DNA from 3 places in the Streptomyces violaceusniger Tu 4113 genome. Region 2 is predicted to be linked to each of the others. Evidence: predicted binding sites of a transcription regulator. Region 2 holds the regulator's gene; each other region holds the start of a gene.
What was found. The regulator HrcA, encoded in region 2, represses chaperone genes, less so after heat shock. The targets are predictions, from matches to a motif close to TTNGCACTCNGNNNNNCNGAGTGCNAA.
Positions count from the first base shown of each region.

Region 1: groES (co-chaperone GroES) is a predicted target of HrcA. The motif match lies at 2,355-2,381, and genes of this name have one in related genera.
Region 3: groL (chaperonin GroEL) is a predicted target of HrcA. The motif match lies at 2,517-2,543, and genes of this name have one in related genera.

Region 1 covers NC_015957.1:744,838-749,115, forward strand. The annotation lists gene STRVI_RS03455 (class I SAM-dependent methyltransferase) at 1-1,068, opposite strand, end outside; gene STRVI_RS54005 (polysaccharide deacetylase family protein) at 1,113-2,216, shown strand; gene groES (co-chaperone GroES) at 2,530-2,838, shown strand; gene groL (chaperonin GroEL) at 2,930-4,278, shown strand, end outside.
Region 2 covers NC_015957.1:8,902,146-8,906,423, reverse strand. The annotation lists one part of gene STRVI_RS49290 (IS5 family transposase) at 1-335, opposite strand, end outside; one part of gene STRVI_RS49290 (IS5 family transposase) at 338-715, opposite strand; gene STRVI_RS36780 (MBL fold metallo-hydrolase) at 768-1,526, opposite strand; gene hrcA (heat-inducible transcriptional repressor HrcA) at 1,692-2,708, shown strand; gene dnaJ (molecular chaperone DnaJ) at 2,709-3,842, shown strand; gene STRVI_RS36765 (nitronate monooxygenase) at 4,045-4,278, shown strand, end outside.
Region 3 covers NC_015957.1:10,105,104-10,109,381, reverse strand. The annotation lists SAM riboswitch class I at 1-125, shown strand, start outside; gene thrC (threonine synthase) at 144-1,445, shown strand; gene STRVI_RS41310 (MoaD/ThiS family protein) at 1,442-1,720, shown strand; gene STRVI_RS41305 (cold-shock protein) at 2,130-2,336, shown strand; gene groL (chaperonin GroEL) at 2,705-4,278, shown strand, end outside.

The DNA.
Region 1 (4,278 bases), 8.2 Mb from region 2:
CGCCGAACCGCGCTTCTTGATGGTCGCGATGCCGACCTCCCGCTCCCGCAGCAGCGCCTTGAGCCTCTTCAGGTTGAACGGCAGCACATCCGTGATCTCGTACGCGGTGGCGAACGGCGTCGGGCGCAGCTCGTCCGTCGTGATGTAGGCGATCGTCGGGTCGATCAGCCGGCCGCCGACGCGGGCCGCGACATCGGCGACGAGATGGGCGCGGATGACGGCCCCGTCCGGCTCGTAGAGCCAGCGGCCGACCGGGCCGGGCTCGGGGGCGGGGAGGTGCGGGGTGCCGATGAGGGAGTGGGCGCTCGGCAGAAGGGTGGCGCGGCGCAGCCCGGGGCGGGCGGTGCCGAACCACAGGACGGCCTCCTTCACCTGGCCGTGGTCCGAGATCCACTCGGCCTCCGCGTCCTCGGGGACCGCCTCGTGCGGCACGCCGGGGGCGATCTTGAGGGCGGCGCGCGGGGTGGTGCGGGCGGCCTCGATGGCCCAGGAGAGGGGCGGGGAGTACGCCTCGGGGTCGAAGACGCGGCCCCGGCCGCCGCGCCGGGCCGGGTCGACGAAGACCGCGTCGAAGGGCCGGGTGTCGATGTCGGTGACATCGGCGCAGCGGATCTCGATGAGCTCGGCCAGGCCGAGCGCCTGGGCGTTGGCGCGGGCGACGGCGCAGGTCAGCGGGTCGCGATCGACGGCGAGTACGGAGATCCCGGTACGGGCGAGCGCGATCGCGTCGCCGCCGATGCCGCAGCACAGATCGGCCATGCGGCGGACGCCGAACTCCGCGAAGCGGGCGGCGCGGTACGCCGCGACGGAGGTGCGGGTGGACTGCTCGACGCCGTTCGGCGTGAAGTACATGCGGTGCGCGTCCTCGGGGCCGAATTTGGCCACCGCCCGCTGCCGCAGCGTGGCCTGGGTCAGGGCCGCCGAGACCAGCGCCGGGGGGTGGTCCCGGCGCAGCCGCGTCGCGGTGGCGAGCTCCTTCGCCGGGTCGTAGTCGCGGAGCCCGGAGAGCAGCGCCTGCCCCTCGTCGCCGAGCAGTGAGTCGAAGGCGTCAACGTCCACATGGCCCATTCTCCCCGCTCCCGCGAGCGCATTCGCCCGCGTACGGCGCGCAGATGCGCGCCTCTGGACCGAAGATCACTTATGTGATGATGATCAAGACTGGATTTCCTCGCTGTCTGGTTCTCGTCGGCGCGGCAGCCGTGCTCACGGCCTGCGGATCCCTCGGCGCCGCCACCGAGCCGCACACCGGCTCCCGTCATGGTGCTCCCATGCCGCCGGCCTCCCTCGCCTCCCGGCTGGACGACCCGCCGTCGTCCTCGCAGCCGCCGTCCGGACGGGAGCCGGAGCGGCGGCCACCGGCGTTGTCCGGGCCGGTGTACGAGGGGTACGAGGGCGAGGCCCGGGACGGCGCGTTCCCGGACGGGCCGTCGGGCTCCGGTGACGCCTCGGCGTCCGCCTCCCCGCCGGCCGCGGGGCCGTCCGGCACGGGCTCCGCACTGCCGCACTCGGCCCCGATGGGCGCCTCCGACGCCTACCGCCGCTGGGGGCTGGACCGGCCGCTGGAGCGGCCTCCGGCCCCGCCCGCCGTCAAGCCCGCGCTCGGGCGGTCGGGGCCGCAGCAGTGGGGGCTGCCGCCGATCGTGCGGCAGGTGCCGACCGACCAGCGGGTGGTCTTCGTGACGATCGACGACGGGATCGAGAAGGATCCGCGCTTCGTGGAGCAGGCTCGCGAGCTCGGGCTGCCGTTCACCGGGTTCCTTACCGACAACGTGATCGGGGACCACTACGACTACTTCGACCGGCTACGCCGGCTCGGCAACCCCATGGAGAACCACACCCTCACCCATCCCAGCCTGGCCGGTATGGCCTATGACGACCAGGTGCGGGAGATCTGCGGCCAGCGGGACAACCTGTGGGACCACTTCGGTCAAGCCCCGCGCCTCTTCCGTCCCCCTTTCGGGGAGTACGACGAGACGACGCTGCGGGCGGCGGGCTTCTGCGGGGCGCGGACGGTGGTGCTGTGGCGCGCCGAGATGGAGACCCACGGGCTGGCCTACCGCTCCGGCGACCATCTGCTGCCGGGGGACATCATCCTCGCGCACTTCCGGGGGCCGGAGCAGTTGGAGGGGCAGTCGATGACCGACTGGATCACAGGGCTGGTGCGGGCGATCCAGGCCCAGGGGTTCACGATCGGGCGGCTGGAGGACTATGTGTGACGGCGCCTGCGGGGAGGGGCTGCGAAGACGGCCTGGGGCTCTGGAGCGGGGCGGGGCCGCGCGGAGTGCCCGCGGCCCCGGAGCGTGGCGGCCGTAAGGCGGTGATGAGGTGGCGAGCGGGGGCCGACACCACGTCGCTTGGCACTCTAGTTGACTGAGTGCTAACCGCGTCATAATGTCGAGGCTGGCACTCGGGACCGATGAGTGCCAGGGATACAGCGACGGGCAGGTCCGGCACCCGCGACGACGGATTTACCTGGTCGCCACCTCAGACAGTTAACCCCGTGAGATCTCCGAAGGGGGAGGTCGGATCGTGACGACCACCAGCTCCAAGGTTGCCATCAAGCCGCTCGAGGACCGCATTGTGGTCCAGCCGCTCGACGCCGAGCAGACCACGGCCTCAGGCCTGGTCATTCCGGACACCGCCAAGGAAAAGCCCCAGGAGGGCGTCGTCCTGGCCGTGGGCCCGGGCCGCTTCGAGGACGGCAAGCGCCTTCCGCTCGACGTCTCCGTCGGTGACGTCGTGCTCTACAGCAAGTACGGCGGCACCGAGGTGAAGTACAGCGGCGAGGAGTACCTCGTCCTCTCGGCTCGCGACGTCCTCGCGATCGTCGAGAAGTAATCACCGAAGTTTTGCCTATGAGCCGCGCCCCGGTGCCCGCGTCTGAAGCCGGGGTCGGGGCGCGGTTCGTTTGAGAGGACATACGCAACTCATGGCGAAGATCCTGAAGTTCGATGAGGACGCCCGTCGCGCCCTCGAGCGCGGCGTCAACAAGCTTGCGGACACCGTCAAGGTGACGATCGGCCCCCGTGGTCGCAACGTCGTCATCGACAAGAAGTTCGGTGCTCCGACCATCACCAACGACGGTGTCACGATCGCCCGCGAGGTCGAGGTCGAGGACCCGTACGAGAACCTGGGCGCCCAGCTCGTCAAGGAGGTGGCGACCAAGACCAACGACATCGCGGGTGACGGCACCACCACCGCGACCGTGCTGGCCCAGGCCCTGGTCCGCGAGGGCCTGAAGAACGTGGCCGCCGGCGCCTCCCCGGCCGCCCTCAAGAAGGGCATCGACGCGGCGGTCAAGGCCGTCTCGGACGACCTGCTGGCCACCGCCCGCCCCATCGACGAGAAGTCCGACATCGCCGCCGTGGCCGCGCTGTCCGCGCAGGACAAGCAGGTCGGCGAGCTGATCGCCGAGGCGATGGACAAGGTCGGCAAGGACGGTGTCATCACCGTCGAGGAGTCCAACACCTTCGGTCTGGAGCTCGACTTCACCGAGGGCATGGCCTTCGACAAGGGCTACCTCTCGCCGTACATGGTCACCGACCAGGAGCGGATGGAGGCCGTCCTCGAGGACCCGTACATCCTGATCCACCAGGGCAAGATCGCCTCGATCCAGGACCTGCTGCCGCTCCTGGAGAAGATCATCCAGGCCAACGCCAGCAAGCCGCTGCTGATCATCGCCGAGGACGTGGAGGGCGAGGCCCTCTCGACCCTCGTCGTCAACAAGATCCGCGGCACCTTCAACGCCGTCGCGGTGAAGGCCCCGGGCTTCGGTGACCGCCGTAAGGCCATGCTCGGCGACATCGCCGCCCTTACGGGCGGCACCGTCATCGCCGAAGAGGTCGGCCTCAAGCTGGACCAGGTCGGCCTGGACGTGCTGGGCACCGCCCGCCGCGTGACCGTCACCAAGGACGACACCACGATCGTCGACGGTGGCGGCAAGGCGGACGAGGTCGCCGGCCGCATCAACCAGATCAAGGCCGAGATCGAGGCCACGGACTCCGACTGGGACCGCGAGAAGCTGCAGGAGCGGCTCGCGAAGCTGGCCGGCGGCGTGTGCGTGATCCGCGTGGGCGCGGCCACCGAGGTCGAGCTCAAGGAGAAGAAGCACCGCCTGGAGGACGCCATCTCCGCGACCCGCGCCGCGGTCGAGGAGGGCATCGTCTCCGGTGGTGGCTCCGCGCTGGTCCACGCCGCGAAGGTGCTGGAGAACAGCCTGGGCCTGGAGGGCGACGAGGCCACCGGTGTCGCGGTCGTCCGCCGCGCCGCGGTCGAGCC
Region 2 (4,278 bases):
TCCGGGATGATGTGCCGGATGCCCCGTCGTCGCAGGTAGTCGCGGCAGGGCCCGTTGCTGTAGGCCTTGTCAGCGGCGAGGCTGTCGGGCTTTGTGCGCGGTCTGCCCGGCCCCGGCCGTGGAACGCGGATCTTCTCCAGCACCGGCTGGAACTGGGTGCAGTCCGCCCGCTGTCCACCGGTGACAATCAGGGACAGCGGGCGGCAGCGGCCGTCGGCGCTCAGGTGGAGCTTGCTCGTGAGTCCGCCGCGCGAGCGGCCCAGTCCCTCACCTCCTGCACCACCTCCACCAGCCGGGCGAGCAGGCTCTGCCACGGAGGCTCGTCCTGGTGTTCTGCTGTTTCGGCCCCCTTTGACGCGGCTGCCGGCGGCGGATCTGTGCGAGCACCGGCCGCGTGCTGATGAGCGCGCACGATGGTCGAGTCGACCGCCAGGTCCCAGTCGATGTCGCCCGCGGCGTCGGCCGCGGCTTGGACCTGCTGCAGCAGGCGTTCCCAGGTGCCGTCGGCCGACCATAGCCGGTGGCGTTCATAGACGGTCTTCCACGGTCCGAACCGTTCGGGCAGATCACGCCACTGCACCCCGGTGCGCACGCGGTGCAGGATCCCGTCGATCACCTGTCGATGATCCCGCCACCTGCCACAACGTCCATTGCTGACCGGCAGGAACGGCCGCAGTCGTTCCCACTCCGCATCCGTCAGATCACCCCGCCCCATGCCACATCAACGATTCAGACACGAGGCAGTCACATGATCGGCCGGACAAGTCCTAGTTGGGCGGCTGGGTGGGCGCCTGGGTGGGCGCCTGGAGAGACACGCCGAAGCGGGCCGCCAGTTCGTCGCGTTGGGCCCGGACGAACCCGGCGTCCACGACCGAGCCGTGCCCCGGGACGTACCGCGCGTCCGGGCCGCCGAGGGCGAGCAGTCGGTCGAGGGCGGCGGGCCAGCGGCCGGGGATCGCGTCGGGCCCGGCCTGGGGCGGGCCGGACTCCTCCACCAGATCGCCGCAGAAGACCACCTCGGGCCGGCCGGGCACCAGAACGGCCAGGTCATGGGCGGTGTGGCCGGGCCCCACATTGGCCAGCAGCACCGGCCGGTCGCCCAGGTCCAGGGTGAGCTCCCCGGAGACCAGGTGGTGCGGGCCGACCAGATGGTCCACGGCCTCGGTGGCGGCGTCCCGGTCCACTCCGTGGCGGATCGCGTCCTCGCGCAGCGTCTCCCGCTCACGGCGCAGCAGCTCGTCCATGCCCGTGGCCCCGTACACCTCGCAGCCCGCGAAGGCGGCCGAGCCCAGGACGTGGTCGAAGTGCGGATGGGTGAGCGCGATCCGGGTGGGGCGGCGGCCGGTCAGCCGGGTGATCAGGGCGCGCAGCTCGGCCCCGGCGCGCAGGGTCGCGCCGGTGTCCACGACGAGGATGTCGGTCCGGCCGACGACCACGCCGACCGTCTCGTCCCACTCCGGCAACCGACGGCGGGCCACACCGGGTGCGAGCCGCTCCCAGCCTGCCTCTTCCCAACACGTCTCCATACCGCGACGCTAGCTCAACGGGGATGGGGGAGAGTTGCTGCCAGCGGCGGCTCTTGCCCATGCCACCGCACCCCGCCGTACACTTGGCGAAGGGGTTCTGGCACTCGTGCCCGGTGAGTGCCAGGCGGACGACCTGATGAGACCGCTGGACTGGAGGTGCGCGGGGTGCTCAGCGAACGCAGACTCGAGGTGCTGCGTGCCATTGTCCAGGACTATGTGGGGACGGAGGAGCCGGTCGGCTCCAAGGCGCTCACCGAGCGGCACCGGCTGGGGGTCTCCCCGGCCACGGTGCGTAACGACATGGCCGCTCTGGAGGACGAGGGGTTCATCGCTCAGCCGCATACGAGCGCCGGGCGGATCCCCACGGACAAGGGCTATCGCCTCTTCGTGGACAAGCTGGCGGGCGTGAAGCCGCTGTCCAGCCCGGAGCGGCGGGCCATTCAGAACTTCCTGGACGGCGCGGTCGACCTCGATGACGTGGTGGGCCGCACGGTCCGGCTGCTGGCGCAGCTGACCCGGCAGGTGGCGGTGGTGCAGTATCCGTCGCTGACCCGTTCGACGGTGCGCCATGTGGAGCTGCTGCCGCTGGCCACGGCCCGGGTGATGCTGGTGCTGATCACGGACACCGGCCGGGTGGAGCAGCGCATGGTGGACTGCCCCACCCCGATCACCGAGGACTCGCTGGCCGATCTGCGCGCCCGGCTCAACAGCCGGGTCGTGGGTCGGCGTTTCGCGGATGTGCCGCAGTTGGTGCAGGATCTTCCGGAGTCCTTCGAACAGGAGGACCGGGGGACCGTCTCGATCGTGCTGTCGACCTTGCTCGAGACGCTTGTGGAGGAGACCGAGGAGCGGCTGATGATCGGCGGCACCGCGAACCTCACGCGTTTCGTGCATGATTTCCCCCTGACGATCCGGCCCGTCCTGGAGGCGCTCGAGGAGCATGTCGTCCTCCTCAAGTTGCTGGGCGAGGCCAAGGACTCGGGTATGACCGTGCGGATCGGGCATGAGAATGCTCACGAGGGGCTCAACGCCACCTCGGTCGTCGCGGTCGGCTACGGTTCCGGCGACGAGGCGGTCGCCAAACTCGGCGTGGTCGGACCGACCCGCATGGACTACCCCGGAACGATGGGAGCGGTACGCGCAGTGGCACGTTACGTCGGACAGATCCTGGCGGAGTCGTAAGTGGCGACGGACTACTACGCAGTCCTGGGCGTGCCGCGTGATGCCTCGCAGGACCAGATCAAGAAGGCATTCCGCCGGCTCGCACGCGAGCTGCATCCGGATGTGAACCCGGATCCGAAGACCCAGGAGCGGTTCAAGGAGATCAACGCCGCTTACGAGGTCTTGTCGGACCCACAGAAGAAGCAGGTCTACGACCTGGGCGGGGACCCGATGTCCGGGGCCGGCGGCGGTGGCGCCGGCGGGTTCGGAGGGGGCTTCGGCAACTTCTCCGACATCATGGACGCGTTCTTCGGGTCCGCCTCGCAGCGCGGTCCGCGCTCCAGGACCCGGCGCGGTCAGGACGCGATGATCCGGCTGGACGTGGAGCTCAGCGAGGCCGCGTTCGGGACCACCAAGGACATCCAGGTCGACACCGCGGTCGTCTGCACGACGTGCAGCGGCGAGGGCGCGGCGCCGGGCACCTCGGCGCAGACCTGTGACATGTGCCGTGGCCGTGGTGAGGTCTCGCAGGTGACGCGGTCCTTCCTGGGCCAGGTCATGACCTCGCGGCCGTGCCCCCAGTGCCAGGGCTTCGGCACCGTGGTGCCGACCCCGTGCCCGGAGTGCGCGGGCGACGGCCGGATCCGCTCGCGGCGCACCCTGACCGTGAAGATCCCCGCCGGCGTGGACAACGGCACCAGGATCCAGCTCGCCGGTGAGGGCGAGGTCGGACCGGGCGGCGGCCCGGCGGGCGACCTGTATGTGGAGATCCACGAGGTCCCGCATCCGGTCTTCCAGCGGCGCGGTGACGATATGCACTGCACCGTGACCATCCCGATGACGGCGGCGTCGCTGGGCACCAAGGTGCCGCTGGAGACGCTGGACGGCCTGGATGAGGTCGACATCCGGCCCGGTACCCAGTCCGGCCAGTCGATCCCGCTGCACCAGCGCGGCGTCACCCATCTGCGGGGCGGCGGCCGGGGCGATCTGATCGTGCATGTCGAGGTGACCACCCCGACCAAGCTCGACCCGGAGCAGGAGGAGCTGCTGCGGCGGCTGTCCAAGCTGCGCGGCGAGGAGCGCCCGATCGGCGAATTCAAGCCGGGGCAGCAGGGGCTGTTCTCGCGGCTGAAGGATGCGTTCAATGGGCGGTAGGCGCTCCGGCCGGGGGTACGGGGGTTGTCCCCCGGGGGTGCGGTAAGCCGGGGCAGCAGGGGCTGTTCTCGCGGCTGAAGGACGCGTTCAACGGACGGTAGGCGCTTATGGGCCGCGATACGGCCCGTAAGGGCGCCGCTGGCGCCCGCAGCGCCGCTGATCCGGTGGGGAGCCCGTGTGGAGGGCATGGCACGATGTGGCCATGTCCTCCGCGCTGACCGATCTTTACCGGTACCCGATCGTGCAGGCGCCGATGGCGGGTGGAGCCTCCTGCCCGCAGCTCGCCGCCACTGTCTCCGAGGCCGGTGGCCTCGGTTTCCTCGCTGCCGGCTACAAGACGCCGGAAGCGATGTATGAGGAGATCAAACAGCTTCGAGGGCTGACCGGACGGCACTTCGGTGTCAATCTGTTCATGCCGCAGCCGGCCAATGCCGAC
Region 3 (4,278 bases), 1.2 Mb from region 2:
AGAGGGAACGGCCCGTTGAAGCCCCGGCAACCCTCCAGCTGATCTCGCATTCCGCAGCGAGGCTCCCAGCTCGGGAAGGTGCCAATTCCGTCTCGTGGCGAAATGCGTCGCGAGGAAGATGAGGAGAAAGGGCCTCGCCATCCATGGCTGTGCAGTCAGTAGAAAGCTCAACCACTTCCTCCACCTCCGACGCCTCCGGTGCCTTCGGTCCCGCCATCGCATTGTCCTGCCGGGAGTGCGGTGAGCGGTTCGATCTGGGCCCGATCTTCGCGTGTGAGGTGTGTTTCGGGCCGCTCGAGGTCGCGTACGAGCTGCCGGCCGGCGACCCGGAGGAGCTGCGGCGGCGCATCGAGGCCGGTCCGAACAGCATCTGGCGCTATGCCCCGCTGCTGCCCGTCCCCGCGGACGTGGCGGACCAGCCCAGCCTGCACCCCGGTTTCACCCAGTTGGTCAAGGCCGACAACCTCGCCCGTGAGCTCGGCGTCACCGGTGAGCTGCACATCAAGGACGACTCCGGGAACCCCACCCACTCCTTCAAGGACCGGGTCGTCGCCATCGCGGTCCAGGCCGCCCGCACCTTCGGCTTCACCACCCTCTCCTGCTCCTCCACCGGCAACCTCGCCGGCGCGGTCGGCGCCGCGGCCGCCCGCGCGGGCTTCCGCTCCTGCGTCTTCATCCCGCACGACCTGGAGGCGGGCAAGGTCGTCATGGCCGCGGTCTACGGCGGTGAGCTGGTCGGCATCGAGGGCACCTACGACGACGTCAACCGCTTCTGCAGCGAGCTGATCGGCGACCCGGCGGGCGAGGGCTGGGGCTTCGTCAACGTCAATCTGCGGCCGTACTACGGCGAGGGCTCCAAGACCCTGGCCTACGAGATCTGCGAGCAGCTCGGCTGGCGGCTGCCGGACCAGATCGTCATCCCGATCGCCTCCGGCTCCCAGCTCACCAAGATCGACAAGGGGCTGAAGGAGCTGATCTCGATCGGTCTGGTCGAGGACAAGCCCTACAAGATCTTCGGCGCCCAGGCCGAGGGGTGCTCCCCGGTCTCCGCCGCGTTCAAGGCCGGCCATGACGTCGTCCGGCCGCAGAAGCCGCAGACCATCGCCAAGTCGCTGGCCATCGGCAACCCCGCGGACGGCCCGTACGTCCTGGACATCACCCGCCGTACGGGCGGCGCGGTGGAGGACGTGAACGACGAGCAGATCGTCGACGCGATCAAGCTGCTCGCCCGCACCGAGGGGATCTTCGCGGAGACCGCGGGCGGGGTCACCGTCGGCGTGACCAAGAAGCTGATCGAGGACGGTCTGCTCGACCCGTCCCTGACGACCGTCGTGCTCAACACCGGCGACGGCCTCAAGACCCTCGACGCGGTGGCCCCCACCACGGGCCCCTCCGCCATCATCCGCCCCACCCTTGACTCGTTCCGAGAGGCTGGTCTCGCATGAGCGTCAACGTCCGAATCCCGACCATCCTGCGCACCTACACCGCCGGTCAGGCCGAGGTCCCCGCCGAGGGCGCGACCCTCGCCGAGGTCCTGGCGGACCTGGAGAAGAACCACCAGGGCATCGCCGCCCGCGTGCTGGACGACACCGGCAAGCTCCGCCGCTTCGTCAACGTCTACGTCAACGACGACGACGTCCGCTTCGCCGACGGCCTGGCCACGGCGATCCCGGACGGTGCCGGGATCTCGATCATCCCGGCGGTCGCGGGCGGCTGCTGACCCCGCGTCCACCCTTCTCACCTTTGGAATCGCCCCGTCCGGGGACAACCGGACGGGGCGATTCCGTGTGTGGAATCGCGATACAGTTGCCCGGATTCCCCGATGGCCCCCGGGCCGGAACCACATATGAGAACTCGTCAAGTTGTGCGTAAAGTGTGAGCGCGAATTGTCGGGTTGGTTCCCTATGTCCCGCCCGGCTTGCCCGAACTTCACATAAATTCTCTCTTTTAACCGTTCGGCCGTGCCCAGAATTCTCGTCCGATTGACCTGTTGCAGAGGGCGTTGGGACGGATACATTCAGCGGCGGTCGACGCGTTCCGGCGCACACCCCCCACATCCGGGGGGTGAGGTCTGACCCGGGTCCGCGGAGTGCGGTCCTGCGCAAGGGCCAGCAATAGGGGAGTTAGGAATGGCTCAGGGCACCGTCAAGTGGTTCAACGCGGAGAAGGGGTACGGCTTCATCGCGGTCGACGGTGGTGCGGATGTGTTCGTCCACTACAGCGCGATCCAGATGGACGGGTACCGCACCCTCGAGGAAGGCCAGCGGGTCGAGTTCGAGATCTCGCAGGGTCAGAAGGGCCCGCAGGCCGACATGGTCCGCGTGGCCGTAGGCTGACGCGCCGACGCGACGCAGCTGAACAGTACAGTCCGAAGGGTCCGTGTCCCGGCCAGGGTACGGACCCTTCGGCGTGTCCGCGCTGATCATTACGGGGCTGGGTACGGCAGGGGATGGCCTCCGGCCGCTTGCGCCCGCCCGTCGCCCGGCCGCCACCCCCCCAAGGATGGCCTCCGGCCGCTTGCACTCTATAGGTCCGAGTGCTAATCATTGGCGTTAGCACTCTGACGTTGAGAGTGACAGAAGGACCGGGTCGGTGAGGCCCGCCAGGCCATGCGGGGCAAGGAACCGCACGGCAGGCAGGCCGTCCGTCGCGGGCGCCAGCGCGGTCCGGAGCAATCCACCCCGTCTTGGGAGGACCACTTCACATGGCCAAGATCATCGCGTTCGACGAGGAGGCGCGGCGCGGCCTCGAGCGCGGGATGAACCAGCTCGCCGACGCCGTCAAGGTCACCCTCGGCCCCAAGGGCCGCAACGTCGTCCTCGAGAAGAAGTGGGGCGCCCCCACGATCACCAACGATGGTGTTTCCATCGCCAAGGAGATCGAGCTCGAGGACCCGTACGAGAAGATCGGCGCCGAGCTGGTCAAGGAGGTCGCGAAGAAGACGGACGACGTCGCCGGTGACGGCACGACGACCGCGACCGTCCTCGCCCAGGCGCTGGTCAAGGAGGGCCTCCGCAACGTCGCCGCGGGTGCCAACCCGATGGCGCTCAAGCGGGGTATCGAGAAGGCCGTCGAGGCCGTCTCCGCCCAGCTTCTCGAGCAGGCCAAGGACGTGGAGACCAAGGAGCAGATCGCCTCCACCGCCTCCATCTCCGCCGCCGACACCCAGATCGGCGAACTCATCGCCGAGGCGATGGACAAGGTCGGCAAGGAAGGTGTCATCACCGTCGAGGAGTCGCAGACCTTCGGGCTCGAGCTCGAGCTCACCGAGGGCATGCGCTTCGACAAGGGCTACATCTCCCCGTACTTCGCGACGGACATGGAGCGTATGGAGGCGTCGCTCGACGACCCGTACATCCTGATCGTCAACTCGAAGATCAGTAGCGTGAAGGACCTCCTTCCGCTGCTCGAGAAGGTCATGCAGTCGGGCAAGCCGCTGCTGATCATCGCCGAGGACGTCGAGGGCGAGGCCCTGGCGACCCTGGTCGTCAACAAGATCCGTGGCACCTTCAAGTCCGTCGCCGTCAAGGCCCCGGGCTTCGGTGACCGCCGTAAGGCCATGCTCGGTGACATCGCCATCCTTACCGGTGGCACCGTCATCTCCGAGGAGGTCGGCCTCAAGCTGGAGAACGCCGGGGTGGACCTGCTCGGCCGCGCCCGTAAGGTCACCGTCACCAAGGACGAGACCACCATCGTGGACGGCGCCGGCGACACCGACCAGGTGCAGGGCCGCGTCAACCAGATCCGCGCCGAGATCGAGTCCTCGGACTCGGACTACGACCGCGAGAAGCTGCAGGAGCGCCTGGCGAAGCTGGCCGGCGGCGTGGCCGTCATCAAGGCCGGTGCCGCCACCGAGGTCGAGCTCAAGGAGCGCAAGCACCGCATCGAGGACGCGGTGCGCAACGCCAAGGCGGCCGTCGAGGAGGGCATCGTCGCCGGTGGTGGCGTGGCCCTGCTGCAGACCGTCTCGATCTTCGAGAAGCTGGAGCTCGAGGGCGACGAGGCCACCGGTGCCCAGGCCGTGCGCCTGGCCCTGGAGGCCCCGCTGAAGCAGATCGCGGTCAACGCCGGTCTCGAGGGCGGCGTCGTGGTCGAGAAGGTGCGCAACCTGACCCCGGGCCACGGCCTCAACGCCGCGACCGGTGAGTACGTCGACCTGATCGCCGAGGGCATCATCGACCCGGCCAAGGTCACGCGCTCCGCGCTGCAGAACGCCGCGTCGATCGCCGCGCTGTTCCTCACCACCGAGGCCGTCATCGCCGACAAGCCGGAGAAGGC